Regions from separate parts of the Sporosarcina sp. P12(2017) genome, predicted to be linked through region 1. Evidence: riboswitches for the same ligand, from Rfam matches in the RefSeq annotation. Region 1 holds a riboswitch; the other holds the start of a gene.
What was found. Region 1 has a riboswitch for S-adenosylmethionine ahead of metK (methionine adenosyltransferase). Riboswitches for the same ligand answer to the same signal wherever they lie in the genome.
Positions count from the first base shown of each region.

Region 2: it holds a riboswitch for S-adenosylmethionine, as region 1 does, so the genes downstream of both, CSV80_RS10730 (methionine biosynthesis PLP-dependent protein) here and metK (methionine adenosyltransferase) in region 1, are expected to answer to the same signal.

Region 1 is NZ_PDYL01000026.1:16,276-23,729, forward strand. Features, by position in the region: gene CSV80_RS16260 (TetR/AcrR family transcriptional regulator) at 1-81, opposite strand, end outside; gene CSV80_RS16265 (YkuS family protein) at 315-548, opposite strand; gene CSV80_RS16270 (hypothetical protein) at 748-1,365, shown strand; gene CSV80_RS16275 (DUF3891 family protein) at 1,372-2,145, shown strand; gene metK (methionine adenosyltransferase) at 2,192-3,403, opposite strand; SAM riboswitch class I at 3,580-3,699, opposite strand; gene pckA (phosphoenolpyruvate carboxykinase (ATP)) at 3,877-5,469, shown strand; gene CSV80_RS16290 (alpha/beta hydrolase family protein) at 5,858-6,649, opposite strand; gene CSV80_RS16295 (NUDIX hydrolase) at 6,633-7,100, opposite strand; gene CSV80_RS16300 (hypothetical protein) at 7,149-7,454, opposite strand, start outside.
Region 2 is NZ_PDYL01000011.1:113,706-121,159, forward strand. Features, by position in the region: gene CSV80_RS10705 (hypothetical protein) at 1-24, shown strand, start outside; gene CSV80_RS10710 (HD domain-containing protein) at 320-961, opposite strand; gene CSV80_RS10715 (type 1 glutamine amidotransferase domain-containing protein) at 1,221-1,736, shown strand; gene CSV80_RS10720 (hypothetical protein) at 1,956-2,138, shown strand; gene CSV80_RS10725 (glucose 1-dehydrogenase) at 2,226-2,987, opposite strand; gene CSV80_RS10730 (methionine biosynthesis PLP-dependent protein) at 3,135-4,265, opposite strand; SAM riboswitch class I at 4,345-4,445, opposite strand; gene CSV80_RS10735 (DMT family transporter) at 4,601-4,936, shown strand; gene CSV80_RS10740 (DMT family transporter) at 4,939-5,253, shown strand; gene CSV80_RS10745 (methylated-DNA--[protein]-cysteine S-methyltransferase) at 5,259-5,786, shown strand; gene CSV80_RS10750 (FadR/GntR family transcriptional regulator) at 5,792-6,514, shown strand; gene CSV80_RS10755 ((Fe-S)-binding protein) at 6,671-7,390, shown strand; gene CSV80_RS10760 (LutB/LldF family L-lactate oxidation iron-sulfur protein) at 7,414-7,454, shown strand, end outside.

The DNA of each region.
Region 1 (7,454 bases):
TAATTCGATAGCGGCTTCTTTTAATTCGTGCTGCCGAACATCGCGAATCTCTTGAATCTTTTCATTCCTTCGGAGGGACATAAAGGTTTTTCAACTCACTTCTTTTTATTCATTGACTCACGAGTCAATGTTGATCAGTTTACTGTCCCATTGGCTTCTTGTCAACTTCCTAAAGCAAAATGACGCGGAATCACCTTTACTAAACGTAGCAAGCAGGCGCCTACGATCAATTCTTTTATTTTCTATGCAAAAAACTGAAGAACAATTCCCTGTTGGATTTGTTCTTCAGTTCTAAGATAGAATATATTCAATTATTAGCGATGTACTCTTTTTTCTACATCTTCTACAATGTCTTGTACGGAGTTGCCTTCAATGCTCACTACTGGGAAGTCGAATTGGTCGATGTTGACATCGCTTAATGCACGTACAACACCCATGTCATAGCCGCTTAGATGTTCATCACTTGCAAACATCTTCACTTCATGTCCTTTTTCTTCTAAGGCTTGTTTCACATCATCAAATGGTATTTCTACTGCTATTTTCGCCATGTTCTATTCCTCCTCAGAAAACTACGTGTATTCGGCTAATACTTTATAATTTCCCGCTCTCTTTTAATTTAAACATAACTTCTACTAGTATGTTTATATCATAATATTACTAAAACGATTTATTTTGAGGAAAATGGGTATTTTACTATTACACCATTGAATCATCATATGAAGAACTTATAGAAGGAGTCGACATGATATGTTTGGTTTAGCAGACCTCCTCGGCTTGGTAATTTCTTGTTTCATCATTTTACCTGTCGTTACATTCCTAAGAGAAGCTGGGTATTTTGTTATTAGTGGGCTCTTCGGTGTGAAAAATGCCAGACTCACTATTGGTTCTGGACCCAGACTTTTAAAATTAGGCGTTTTAGATATACGAAAATATTATCATGTGAATAGCTGGTTTTCATTTGATTCAGTGAAGAGGAAAAGTAATTTTGCTTATATATGTATATATGCAGGGCCCATTTTGATTAATGTTGTCGTGGCGCTCACAATGAATGCACTGATTGCAAATGGTTTTTTCGAAGACTCTAAAACATTCTGGAACCGTTTTATTTTCTATGCTTTCTATTTCGTGCTATTTGACTCTATTCCAATGAAAACGGTAAATGGTAAGCCGAATAACGGAATGATCATTTATGAACTTCTACGATACGGAAAACGTGTCGACTTCAATGAAGAGCCTATTATTCCGGCTACAACAGAAGCAGAGGAAATGTATCAGGAAGAAGTAGAGAGAATGGAAAAAGTACAAGAAAAGATAAAAGAAGAAGTCATACAAAATGACGACGCTCCTCCTGACAAGAAAGGATGAAGTACAATGATTGTACGTGAACACAAGAAGTCATTCAGCTTCGTGCAACAACATCATCATGCACACCTAGCTGAAGAATTAATGAAACACTGGAAAAAGGAGATGTTTCCTGATGATCAATGGCGTCATTCTGTACTAACTGCTATTAGGAACCACGACATCGGTTGGGCTCCTTTTGACGAACAACCTTTTCGGAACGATGCGAAGTCTGCACCATTTCAATTCTCTGACTTTCCGACTCTCCCTAAAACGGTACTTTATCGTCAAGGGATTGATGTTGTAGAAAATATAGATCTTTATGCAGCTATACTTTGCAGTCTTCATTATGAACAGTTTATTCAGGGCAATAACAGGAAAGAAGCAAAGCTATTTATCGAGGGTGAACAGAGTCGTCGAGAACGATTACGTAAAGAAGTCGTGGGGTTCAATAAAGAACTATTTGAAAAGCATTTCGCTTTGCTTCAGCTTGCTGATAATTTTTCCTTGTATTGCTGTGTGAATGAACCAGGTGTAGACAAAGCAAATGAACATATATTTTTTCGTGATGGTATTCCTTCTCCAGACAATTTCCATTCATTACCGATAGGACGAATTGGAATATACTTTGCAGATCAGCACACGATTAAGGTAAAGGATTATCCATTCAGCAGTTCGTTTGATGTGGAAGTGAAGCAAAAGAAGGTGTTAAAAAATGATATTGAGGCTAAAGGATTGCAAGTAGCTTGTAAAGAGGCAGACTATGAAGTGATTCCTCTTCGTATTTCGCCAGCGAACAAATAAAAAATGCAGAAAGAGACTGTGAGTTCTCTTTCTGCATTCCAGTACTTTAGTGTTTCACACGTACGTTACTAGCAAGTTCTTTCAACGCTTCCACTTTATCCGTCTGTTCCCATGGCAATTCGATATCAGTGCGGCCGAAGTGACCGTATGCTGCTGTTTGTTTGTAGATTGGACGACGTAGGTCAAGCATTTTGATGATTCCCGCTGGTCGAAGGTCAAATAATTCGCGTACGAACTCCACTAATTGAGTCTCGGACAGCTTACCGGTGTCGAATGTATTGATCGAAATCGAAACCGGGCTTGCTACTCCAATAGCATACGCCAACTGAACTTCACAATGTTCAGCAAGTCCTGCTGCAACGATGTTCTTTGCAACATAGCGTGCTGCATAAGAAGCGGAACGGTCTACTTTTGTAGCGTCTTTCCCCGAGAAAGCACCGCCACCATGACGGGCATATCCACCGTACGTATCAACGATGATTTTACGTCCAGTCAGACCGGAATCTCCTTGAGGTCCACCTACAACAAAGCTGCCAGTAGGATTAATGAAGTATTTAGTATGCTCGTCCAATAAGTTTTTTGGAACTACTGCATCAATGACAACTTTCTTTATATCCTTCTCGATTTGCTCGAGTGTCGCTTCAGGGTGGTGTTGTGTGGAAATAACGATTGTGTCAATTCGCACGGGATTATTATCTTGATCGTATTCTACCGTTACTTGTGTTTTTCCGTCAGGACGTAAATACGTAATAAGTTCCTCTTTACGTGCCTGCGCCAAGCGATGTGCCAATTTATGAGAAAGGCTAATTGGTAAAGGCATTAATTCCGGCGTTTCATTACATGCATATCCAAACATTAGACCTTGATCTCCTGCACCGATTGCATCTAATTCTTCATCTGACATAGAGCCTTCACGTGCTTCGAGTGCCACGTTGACACTTGCAGCGATTTCAGGTGATTGCTCGTCAATGGAAGTTAGTACAGCGGACGTCTCGTAATCGAAGCCATATTTCGCACGAACATACCCGATTTCCTTTACAGTGTCGCGAACGACTTTCGGAATATCCACATACGTTGTTGTAGTGATTTCTCCCATTACTAATACGAGTCCAGTCGTGATGCTCGTTTCACATGCCACACGCGCATTTGGATCTTCCGTTAGGATCGCATCTAAAATTGCGTCTGATATTTGGTCGCACATCTTGTCAGGATGGCCTTCTGTAACTGATTCTGATGTAAACAGTCGACGGTTTGTCATTTTGTTTCCCCCTATATTAAGCATCATGATACGGTACTCTCATAAGTCCCTGGTAAAGTTCCACGCCTAGACGTCAAGCATATACCATAAGGATTCAGGGCTAGACAATATAAAAAGCCCTCCACTCATTTTCAATCCATGAGTAAAAGGCAAAATTTCACGCGCAGCACCTTTCACTCTTATCGTCCAAGGAATTAAACCTTGCTTCAGGTTTGGCACCTTCGCGTTAGACGTACGTCTATTGCAGGTTGCCGGGTTTCACAGGGCCTGTACCCTCCACCAACTCGGGATAAGAGTATCCGTTCATGTCACATCGTATTAAAAAGTTTGGATTTTGTCAAATTATTTATCCTAAATCACTTGAGTTTTCCATTAGTATAGATTAATATTCTTAATGTGTTATACTATTTACGAATTAGGATATTCTTATTAAGATAAAAATAAATCGACTACGCAAAGGACGGTATGTAAACATGATATCTGCAAAAATTGATGATAGCTTAAAAAGTCTTCTTAGTGGAAGCAACGTGACGATCCAAGCGTCTGTAGCAGAATTAACGGAAAAAGCAGTGGCAAGAGACGAAGCTAAACTTTCTGCCGACGGTGCGATCACTGCACGTACAGGTAAATATACAGGACGCTCACCTAAGGACAAATTCATCGTTGAAGATGCAGTGTCTAAGGATAAAGTAGATTGGGGTAGCACGAACAGTCCAATTTCAGAAGAGATCTTTGATTCATTATACACGAAAGTCATTGATCATTTGAAGATAAAAGATGAACTCTTTGTATTTAAAGGGTTTGCAGGAGCAGATAAAGACTCTCAATTGTCTATCCAAGTAATTAATGAATTAGCTTGGCAAAATCTGTTTGTTCACCAATTATTCATCCGTCCAACCGAAGAAGAATTAAAAACACACGAATCGCAATTCACAATTTTGGCTGCCCCTTCATTCAAAGCGGATCCAGAAGTGGATGGCACAAACTCTGAAACGTTCATCATTGTGTCGCTTGAAAAGCGCATCGTCTTGATCGGTGGTACAGAGTACGCTGGAGAAATGAAAAAGTCTATTTTCTCTGTTATGAACTTCTTGCTTCCAGAGCAAGATATCTTATCTATGCACTGTTCAGCAAACGTTGGAGAAGAAGGCGATGTAGCTTTATTCTTCGGTCTTTCTGGAACAGGTAAAACGACACTTTCAGCAGATGCTAACCGTAAACTTATTGGTGACGATGAGCACGGCTGGTCTGATAATGGCGTATTTAACATTGAAGGTGGATGTTACGCAAAGTGTATCAACCTTTCTGCTGAAAAAGAACCTGAAATCTTCGGAGCAATCCGTTTCGGTGCTGTTTTAGAAAACGTAGTACTGGATGAAGAAACGCGCACTCCAGATTATGATGATAAATCATTAACAGAAAACACACGTGCTGCTTATCCGATTGAAAACATTGACAATATCGTGACACCGTCTGTTGCTGGTCACCCGAAGAACATCATCTTCCTTACAGCTGATGCTTCTGGCGTATTGCCTCCAATCTCGATTCTTACAAAAGAACAGGCAATGTACCACTTCTTGAGCGGTTTCACTTCTAAACTTGCTGGAACTGAGCGTGGAATCACTGCTCCTGAACCAACATTCTCTACTTGTTTCGGTTCACCATTCTTACCACTTCCTGCAGCAACATATGCAGAGATGCTTGGAAAGAAAATTGATGAGCACGGTTCAAAAGTATTCCTTGTGAATACAGGATGGACTGGCGGAATCTATGGTGTAGGTTCACGTATGAACTTGGGCTACACACGTTCAATGGTACGCGCTGCAATTGCCGGTAAATTGGATAATGTAGAAACAAAGAAGAACGAAATCTTTGGCTTGAATATGCCTATTGAAATCGAAGGCGTACCAAGTAATGTTCTACACCCTCGTTACGCTTGGGAAGATCCGAACGAATACGATAAAGAAGCAAACCGTTTGGCTGATGCATTCCGTGAGAACTTCAAGAAATTCTCACACGTTTCAGAAGACATCGCAATCAAAGGCGGACCACCCGTTATTAAGTAATGACATATGAAAAAGGCTGACCAGGAATTCCTGGTCAGCCTCTTTTTTGGTTTTAAATTTCTTTTGGCTTTGATACGGATACGTAAGATACGGCAGTAGGTAGTTGCTTTGCGAAGATAAAAGCTCAGTAGCACACAGTCGCTGGTTATCATCTACTATAAAACACAACCTAACTTCTCCCCCCGTAGCAGCGCAGGCACAACTGCGGGGTAGGCCGTGGCCATGAGACAACTGGTAGCACTATCGCCAGTTGGCTTATGGCTGTAGGCAATCCCCCACGTGCCTGCGCGGGTCCAAAGCATGACACTCGCTACTTTCAATACCAAATACTAAATCGAGTAACGACCAAGAATAGCTGATCAAACACATTTAACCTAGCCTATCCACTTCATTGCCTCTTCATCCAATCCACTGCATCTTTCACAAGTTTCCGGTTCATTTCAGGAGGAATATAATGCGTGTAGCCTTCTAAGTACCAAGTTTCAAATTCTTTATTCTCATCACGCAATGCATTCTCCAGCAATAATGCCTGTTCAAAAGACACATTCGTATCGAGTGTTCCATGAATAATCAGTGTCGGAATATCGATATCTTCCGTTCGGAACAATGCTGTTCTCTCACGATACGCATCTGGTTGATTATTCGGCGTTCCACCAATGACACGCTTCATCATCCTGCGCATGTCCTGTCGCTCTTTGTACGTGAATATCACGTCTGAGACTCCTGCCCATGTCACCATGGAAGTTAAATCATCGCGCATAATGGCCGTCCATAATGCCATGATTCCACCTCTCGAAAAAGAAAACAGATGAATGCGATCTGAGTTGACAGCACGTTGCTGTTTGAGTACTTCTACTCCTACTACTGCATCATTGCGATCTTCTCCAGCAAATTCATCCTTCCCTTCACCACCACGATTTCCGCGATAGTAAGGGGCGAACACGACAAGCCCATAGGAGGCAAATTGTGCAATACGTGCCGGTCTAACCATTCCCACATGTTGTATGCCTCCACGTAAATAAAGCAAGCCATCATACCGTCCTTTTGCTTTTGGTGTTGCAAGCAGCCCTTTTACATGCAAGCCATCGGAGCTATAGGTAATTTCTTCCAGTGTGACTTGTGGGTTTGGTGAAGGATAGTCTTTTCTTCGAATGATTTGACCATCAGTTTGTTCCATCATTCGCTTCCACCCACTTCCTAAGTTCACCCATTCCACGATCTTTCATATGAAAGCTGAGTTCTTTACAGGCGTTCAGTTCAGCGTCTGTCATCCACACCGCTCCTTCGGTTTCCATTAATGTAAAGTCTTTTTCCACATGTATAATATCACCTGTGAACACGGCTTTGCAGAACGGCGGATCCGTAAAGACGACGTACTCGGCAAATGAATGAACGTTATCTATAGTGACTCCTGTCTCTTCCCTTGTTTCCCGAATGGCAGCTTGTTCAATTGTCTCTCCCGGTTCCGCTTTTCCACCTGGGAACTCCATACCGCGAATTCTATGTTTGGTCAATAACCAATGATTATCGTGCTTTATCACAACTAGCACATGGCGAGATTCGATTTGATGTGAATTGGGTCCAAAAGTCAATTCGACATTGGCTCCCTGTAAATCTTCAAATTTCAGCAATATGGATCACGTCCTTTCCTCTAGTGTAGCGGAAAGGTTAGTGAAAATTCAACGAAACAGCGGTAGTTGCTCGATAAAACGTTTGGATTCATCATCGGTGTATTCATGAATCAAGGCAAAGATTTTCTTCAAGCGTAAATCCACTTTGTCATTGTCTTGATCATAGTGATAGGGAATATACGGTAAATGGGACCGCAAAAAGTTTTGAAATTCCAGCTGTTCCATTTGAGAAAATAATTTTTCGAATACAGGATATGCTTCTCTTGTAACTTCTACTTTGTATTCCCATGTCGAAGCGTGAGGGTCTGTGAGAACCATTTTGTGATTAATTGATATATACATCGGATATTTTTC
Region 2 (7,454 bases), on a different contig from region 1:
GTTATAGTCGGAATATTCTTTTAGTAAAAACCTCTGCGTGATGCTAAAAAAATGGTGGACATATAGTTTTTGCTGGTTATGTTAAAAAGCTAGTGATTTTGACATATATTACGCCTGTTTCAATTACGCTCGTACAGAGTTTATTGGGATGTACGATTCCCGTGAGAAACCTGTACGCGATATTGATTTGCGCAACAAGCGAGGGCAAGCTAGAGCCACAATTAATGTATTCGCAGTTTTGATTAAAAGCATCATAGAAGTGTCATTCAAAGTAAAATGGCAGAAAATCAGAATTTCATAATTCGCTTGTCAATGTCTATTAATTTCCCCGTTCTTCGATGATACGTACAGTAATTCCAGTTAATTCATCATGCTCAGTAAAACGTTCACTGAGCATATCTGTAAGTATATGTTTTAGAAAGTATTCTACACAGTTCATATCTTGATAAATCAGTATGGTTCTTAATGCTTCTTCATAGATTTCTATAAACAATGGCTCTGGGTTATCCTTTTGGATCTCGCCAAATGATTCATAAAGCAAATCAACTTTATCAGCAACGGATAAAATGCGCCCCTCCAATGTTTCATCCTTTCCTTCTTTTAACCGCTCCAAATATATAGCTTGAAACTCAGTAGGAAATTCTTTTTCTATAAAACTTCTTGTCATTTCTTCTTCTACTTCACCGAATAGTTTTTTCAATTCTTTCGAAGCGTATTTTACAGGTGTCTTAATATCCCCTGTAAATAGTTCTGCGTAATCATGGTTCAAAGCCTTTTCATATAGGCTTTTCCAATCCACATTCTGTCCAGATTCCTCTTCAACTGTCCCGAGGAACTGAGCAATTTTTGTTACTTTAAATGAATGGCTAGCGACAGAATGCTCCTGAAATTTGAACTTTCCAGGACAACGAATAATTAGTTCTAAATCAGATAAGCTTTTAAAGTATTGGTGTACTCCCACAGCATTCATCACCTTTATTTAGTATTTACAGCTTAAAAACATTCCTATTCATGTTTTTAAGAGGGGCTTGTCTACATGCAACACTATTATATAGTAACCCTAATGCAGACAGAATTATACGGATAGGGAAGAATTCCACTTAGCAACAAATATATCCAATAACTAATTATAGAATAACTAGATCACGGGTGATGATGTTTAGACTCTTTATAATGTGGAATAGTATTTACAGAACATCACATAAGGAGTGGTAAGCATTATGGCTAAAATTGCAACAGTACTTGGTGATATGTTTGAGGACTCAGAATATATGAAACCGGCTGCCGCGTATAAGGAAGCTGGACACGAAGTAGAAGTGATTGGCGCTGAAGCAGGAACAGAAGTAACGGGTATGAAAGAAAATACAAAAGTGGGAATTGATAAAGCAATTGCTGACGCTAAATCGTCAGATTATGACGCATTATTTATTCCGGGCGGGTTTTCACCGGACATTTTACGTGCAGATGATCGTTTTGTGAAATTTGTCAAAGAATTTATGGATGCAAAAAAACCTGTATTCGCAATTTGTCATGGTCCACAATTGCTCATTACAGCGAAAGCGCTTGAAGGGCGAGATGCAACAGGATATACGTCCATTCGTGTAGATATGGAATATGCAGGTGCAAAATACGCAGACAAAGAAGTAGTAGTCTGTCAGAACCAACTTGTAACAAGCCGTACACCTGACGATATTCCAGCTTTTAATCGCGAATCACTAAAAATTTTAGAAAAATAATAAATACTTCGATCGTCAAGGTGTAAAAGCCTTGACGTTTTTTTGTGTCTTCTGCACATTAAACCGCTGCTTACAACATACGATAACCATACATTTTAACATTCGTTGAAAAAGATTCTCAATTGTACTTGAAAAAGGTTCTCAATGAGAGTATGCTAAAAGCAACGAATAAATCGGAAAGACGATCGCGTCTTACAAATGAAAGGTCGGGGATCTAACATGTATAAGATTGTTGCGTTGGCGGTAGTAGCAGGGATTGCATTAGGTGCAGCAGCTGGATTTTCCTTTGGAAGTAAAGAACTGACAGGTATGTTCGCCGGATTGGCGGCACTTGCGTTTATCGCAGCACCGGCAGCGGTCGTCTATGCAAGTGAAAAGAAAAAATGGCATCAAGCTCACTAATACAAAAAAGCATCCAAAATTTTGGATGCTTTTTTGTATGAATGTAATCAAATATTTCCAAGTCTTATTTCTACGAGAGATTAAATCTCAATATGCAGACCATCCATTGTCAGCTTCCATGATGACACCGTTAACATAAGAGGATTCATCTGATGCAAGGAATAGTGCAATGTTTGCGATCTCTTCCTTTGTTCCAGGACGGCTCATCATATTTACGCCTCTTAGAGCTTGTTTCATGCCGAATTCATCTGGTTGAGTTAGGCTGTTTGTAATATTAGTTGGGATTTGTGCTGGTGCAATTGCGTTACAGCGGATGTTTAAGGGACCGTATTGAGAAGCGACACTTTTTGTCATCCCTGCCACCGCGTGTTTTGATGCGGTGTAAGCCAGACCACCTCGACCACCTGTCACCGCTGAGATAGAAGCCATGTTGACGATCACGCCTGCTTTTTTCTCTTCGAAAATAGTTAATGCTTTACGAGTTGCACGCATGACACCTGTTGTGTTGATCGCTAATACTTTGTCCCATATCTCATCCGTAACTGTAGCTGCAGCGTACATATTGTCCATAATACCGGCATTGTTCACTAGAATATCCAGTGTGCCGAATTGCTCCACTGCTGTATCAGTCATTCTTTGTACATCTTCTTCCACCGTGACATTGGTCTTAACTGCCAGCGCTTGACCGCCAGCATTTTTAATCGTCTGGACAGTTTCTTCTGCACCTTCCATATTCATATCTGCGATGATAAGCTTCGCACCTTCACGGGCATAGAGCTCAGCAATTTCTCGTCCAATTCCAGACCCGGCGCCAGTTACTACTGCTACTTTATTTTCTAAACGATTCAACAATCTCGCCTCCAATAATAAATGTATGTTCTTTTTCAGTATATACTTTAACATCTAACTATTGAAGGGTTTAGCATCTTTTCTTTAACTACAAAAAAACTCGAACTGCCATAGTGTAACTGACGGTTCGAGTTGTGCGGTTTATTATTATTGAATTTTTACGCCTTCTACTATTTCTTTTGCAGCATAAAGAGCTTGTTTTACATCAGCAATCAAATCATCTACATCTTCTACACCAACAGAGAAGCGTAGCAAACGATCATCCACTCCACGGCGATTACGTTCTTCTAATGGGATATCCATATGCGTCTGTGTAGTCGGATACGTGATGAAGCTTTCCACACCGCCCAAACTCTCGGCAAATGAAATGAGGTTCATGTTTTCAAGGAATGGTCCTACCCATTCACTATTCTGTACTCGGAATGACAACATACCACCGATTCCAGCGTAGAGCACGTCGACAATGAGAGGTTCTTGTTCTAAATAAGATACCATCGCTTTTGCATTTGCGTCATGCTGTTTCATGCGTAAATGTAATGTTTTCAGACCGCGTACGACAAGCCATGAATCAAGAGGGGACAATGTAGCCCCAATCGCATTATGGTTAGTAAATAGACGTTCGCATAATTCCTCACCCTTTGCGACGACTAAACCTGCTAGTACGTCATTATGTCCACCGATATATTTCGTTGCGCTATGAATGACGATATCTGCGCCTTCTTCAATAGGTCGCTGGAAATAGGGTGTTAGGAATGTATTATCGACAATTAGCAATAAGCCATGCTTTTTCGCCAATTCTGCATACGTCCTAATTGCTATGTTTTGCATTAATGGGTTTGTAGGCGTTTCTAAGAAAATCGCTTTTGTACGATCAGTAATCGCTTGCTCAACTTCTGAAACATCATCGAACGATAAGTATCGCGTCTTAACATTGTACGTCTCTTCATATTGATTAAATAAACGATAGGTGCCGCCATATAAGTCTTCAGGTGCCAGTAGTTCTGAACCTGTCTTAAATAAGGATAAAATTAGTTGAATGGCTGCCATTCCGGAACTACACGCAAATCCTTGATCACCGGATTCCAAGTTCGCGATACCATCCTCTAAGATAGAACGCGTAGGATTTTTTGTTCGTGTGTAATCATATCCCGTCGATTTCCCTAGACCTTCATGGTGGTACGCTGTAGACAAGTAAATAGGCGTATTGACTGCTCCGGTTTTCTCATCACTGTGGTTCCCGAGTTGTACTAATCTGGTTTCTAATCCATTGTTTGTCATGAATATCCATCCCCCCAGCAAAATAAAAAAGAACCTCTTCTTTTCGAATAGGCCCTCGAACATACAAGTGTATACAGTATTCTCATCTTCAAGGTGGTGTCACCCTTGGAATTAGCACCGTGCCTGAGGCTGGTTGCTGAGACATCGCTGGGCCTATCCCTCCGTCTCTCTCGATAAGAATATTCACAATATAGGAAAAACTGTTGACGGATTTATTCTATCATGCGGATATACTAGAAGCAAGCTTCCTTTTATCGTCATCGGCTGATTTTTTGTTATTGCAAAAGATTTGCTATACTTATAGAGCTATTCATGACAGAAAGGAGATATTTAATTTGGCTTGGAGTTATGTCGCCCTAGCGGCTGTTATAGAGATTTTCTGGGTAGTCGGTCTCCGTTACTCTGAAACGGCAATTCAATGGACTGGAACAGGTGTGGCCATTGTATTAAGCTTTTATTTCATTATCAAGGCATGCGAAAAATTACCTTCAGGCACGGTGTATGCAGTCTTTACCGGGTCGGGAGCCGCGGCAATCCTTTTGGTGGATATATTCGTCTTTCAAGCAGGTTTCACGTGGGTTACGCTGACTTTTATCGGATTAATTGTCATCGGGGTAGTTGGCATCAAGTTGACTACAGATGAACAAGTAGATACTGAAGGAGGTGGCTGACGATGGCTTGGGTGTACTTGGCTATTGCCAGTCTCGGTGAGATTTTTGGTGTGGTAAGCATCAATTACTATTTACAAAAACGTTCTATTAAAAGATTGTTACTCATTGTCGGGATATTTGGTTTCGGCTTTGTTTTCCTGTCTCTTGCTATGCGTGAAATTCAGATGAGTACAGCCTACGCAGTATGGACCGGTTTAGGAGCAGCTGGAGCTGTATTGATGGGGATTTTGATATTCAAAGAATCTGCTAGCGTCAAACGCCTTTTCTTTTTATCGCTCATTATTCTCGGTGCTGTTGGCTTAAAATTATTCGGATAAAGGGAGTGGACACACTGGTTTATTGGACACGATTTAATTTCGACGGGTGGTCAGTAATACTAGCTGCTACAGAAAAGGGACTTTGCTACGTGGGGCTAGCCGAAAATAGTTTAGAACAACCGAAGGATTGGGCTAAGCGATTTGATAATGAAGGATTAAAGGAAGACGAAACAAAGCTTGAAGTCTATAGCAATCAGCTCAAAGGGTATTTTTCGGGGAGGACTAACGATCTTTTAGCGCTGCCTCTTGATTTAAAGGGAACACCATTTCAACTGCAAGTATGGGAAACGCTACAACAGATACCCTATGGTGAAGTCGTAACCTATTCAGAAATTGCAGAACAAATAGGAAAAGCATCAGCTGTTCGCGCTGTAGCATCTGCAATAGGCAAGAATCCTGTATTGATCGTGGTGCCTTGTCACCGTGTGATTGCAAAGAGTGGAGGATTGTCAGGCTATCGAGATGGGAAAGAGCATAAAAGGAACCTGCTGCAACTGGAGAAATCGCGCTTGATAAGTGATAGGACGGAGTGAGCAACATGAAATATAAGCAGATTAAACCGAAGAAAATATATGAAGAAGTGGCGGATAGTTTATTGGGTTCTATTCAGTCTGGAGAGTTAAAGCCAGGTGATAAATTGGATTCTGTGCAGCAACTGGCTGAAAACTTTACTGTTGGCAGATCAACAATTCGCGAAGCCTTATCAACATTACGTGCTAGAGGGCTTATCGAAATGCGACAAGGAGAGGGGACATATGTCAAGGAATTCTCACCCGTCGATATGATCTTCCCGTTACAGAGTGCCATGCTCATGAATCAACAGGATATTCAATATTTATTAGCTGTGAGAAAAATAGTTGAGACCGGAGCCGCGGCGAATGCAGCAGAATCCCGTACAGTATACGATTTGGAAAAGATGGAAACAGCACTCAATGAAATGAAAAAGCATGCCGGGGATATTTTGCTAGGTGAAAAAGCGGATTTGGACTTTCATTTTGCAATCGCAGAAGCAACAAAAAATCCGTTGTTGGTAAACTTGTTGAGCCAAGTTGCGGGACTGATGAGTGAATCGATGAGAGAGACGCGTCGTATTTGTCTTTATTCGGAGACTGCGACAGTAGAACGTTTGCATGATGAGCATGAGGCCATCTTTTTAGCGATTAAATCACAGCAACCAGAAAATGCGTCAAGTACTATGCAAGCCCATCTTCTGAATGTGGAGTCTGTTCTAATAAATCATTGGAAGTCAGTAAAAGAATAACATTATTCACTCATTTTCTTTTGAGTGAATTTTTTTATAGCCAAATAAATGAATGCTCTGTCAATTGACAGAACTTTGTAGTATGCTATGTAAAATGTTAGTCATCTGATGACCTGTCGATTGCGCGGGGGTGTCCTAGTGAAGGAGTGAAGTGAGATGAAAGTAAGCTTATTTATCACGTGTCTTGTAGACATGTTCTATGCAGAAGCCGGTAAAGACATGGTTGAAGTATTAGAGAGACAAGGCTGTGAATTATCGTTTCCAAAAGGACAAGTATGCTGCGGACAGCCTGCTTATAACAGCGGTTACGTAGAAAATTCAAAATCAGCAATGAAGAATATGATTAAGACATTTGAAAATGCGGAGTATGTTGTCACACCTTCAGGATCTTGTGCGACCATGTTTAAATTGTATCCTGATGTTTTCAAAGATGATCACGATTGGTTACCAAGAGCACAGGAGCTGGCAGATAAAACATATGAGTTCACTCAGTTCCTTGTAAATGTATTGCAAGTGGAAAACGTAGGAGCAAAATTGATAGGAAAAGCGACGTATCATCCGTCTTGCCATATGACGAGATTACTAGGCGCTAGTGAAGAACCGAGAAAGCTTTTGAATCAAGTGGAAGGACTGGAAATGATCCCTTTACCCAATGCGCATAATTGCTGCGGATTTGGCGGAACATTCTCCGTTAAGATGGGAGATATCTCTGAACAGATGGTAGATGAGAAGGTCGATAGTGCCATGGCGACAGAGGCAGATTATTTAATTGGGGCGGACTGTGGCTGCCTCATGAATATTGGAGGGCGTGCAGAGCGTATGGGCAAGCCGATCAGGGTTATGCATATCGCGCAAGTATTGAATAATCACGAGTAAATTAAAAAAGTGAGGTGATAGCAATGGCGATGAAGTTCAGCAAGAAAAACTTTACAGATCGAAC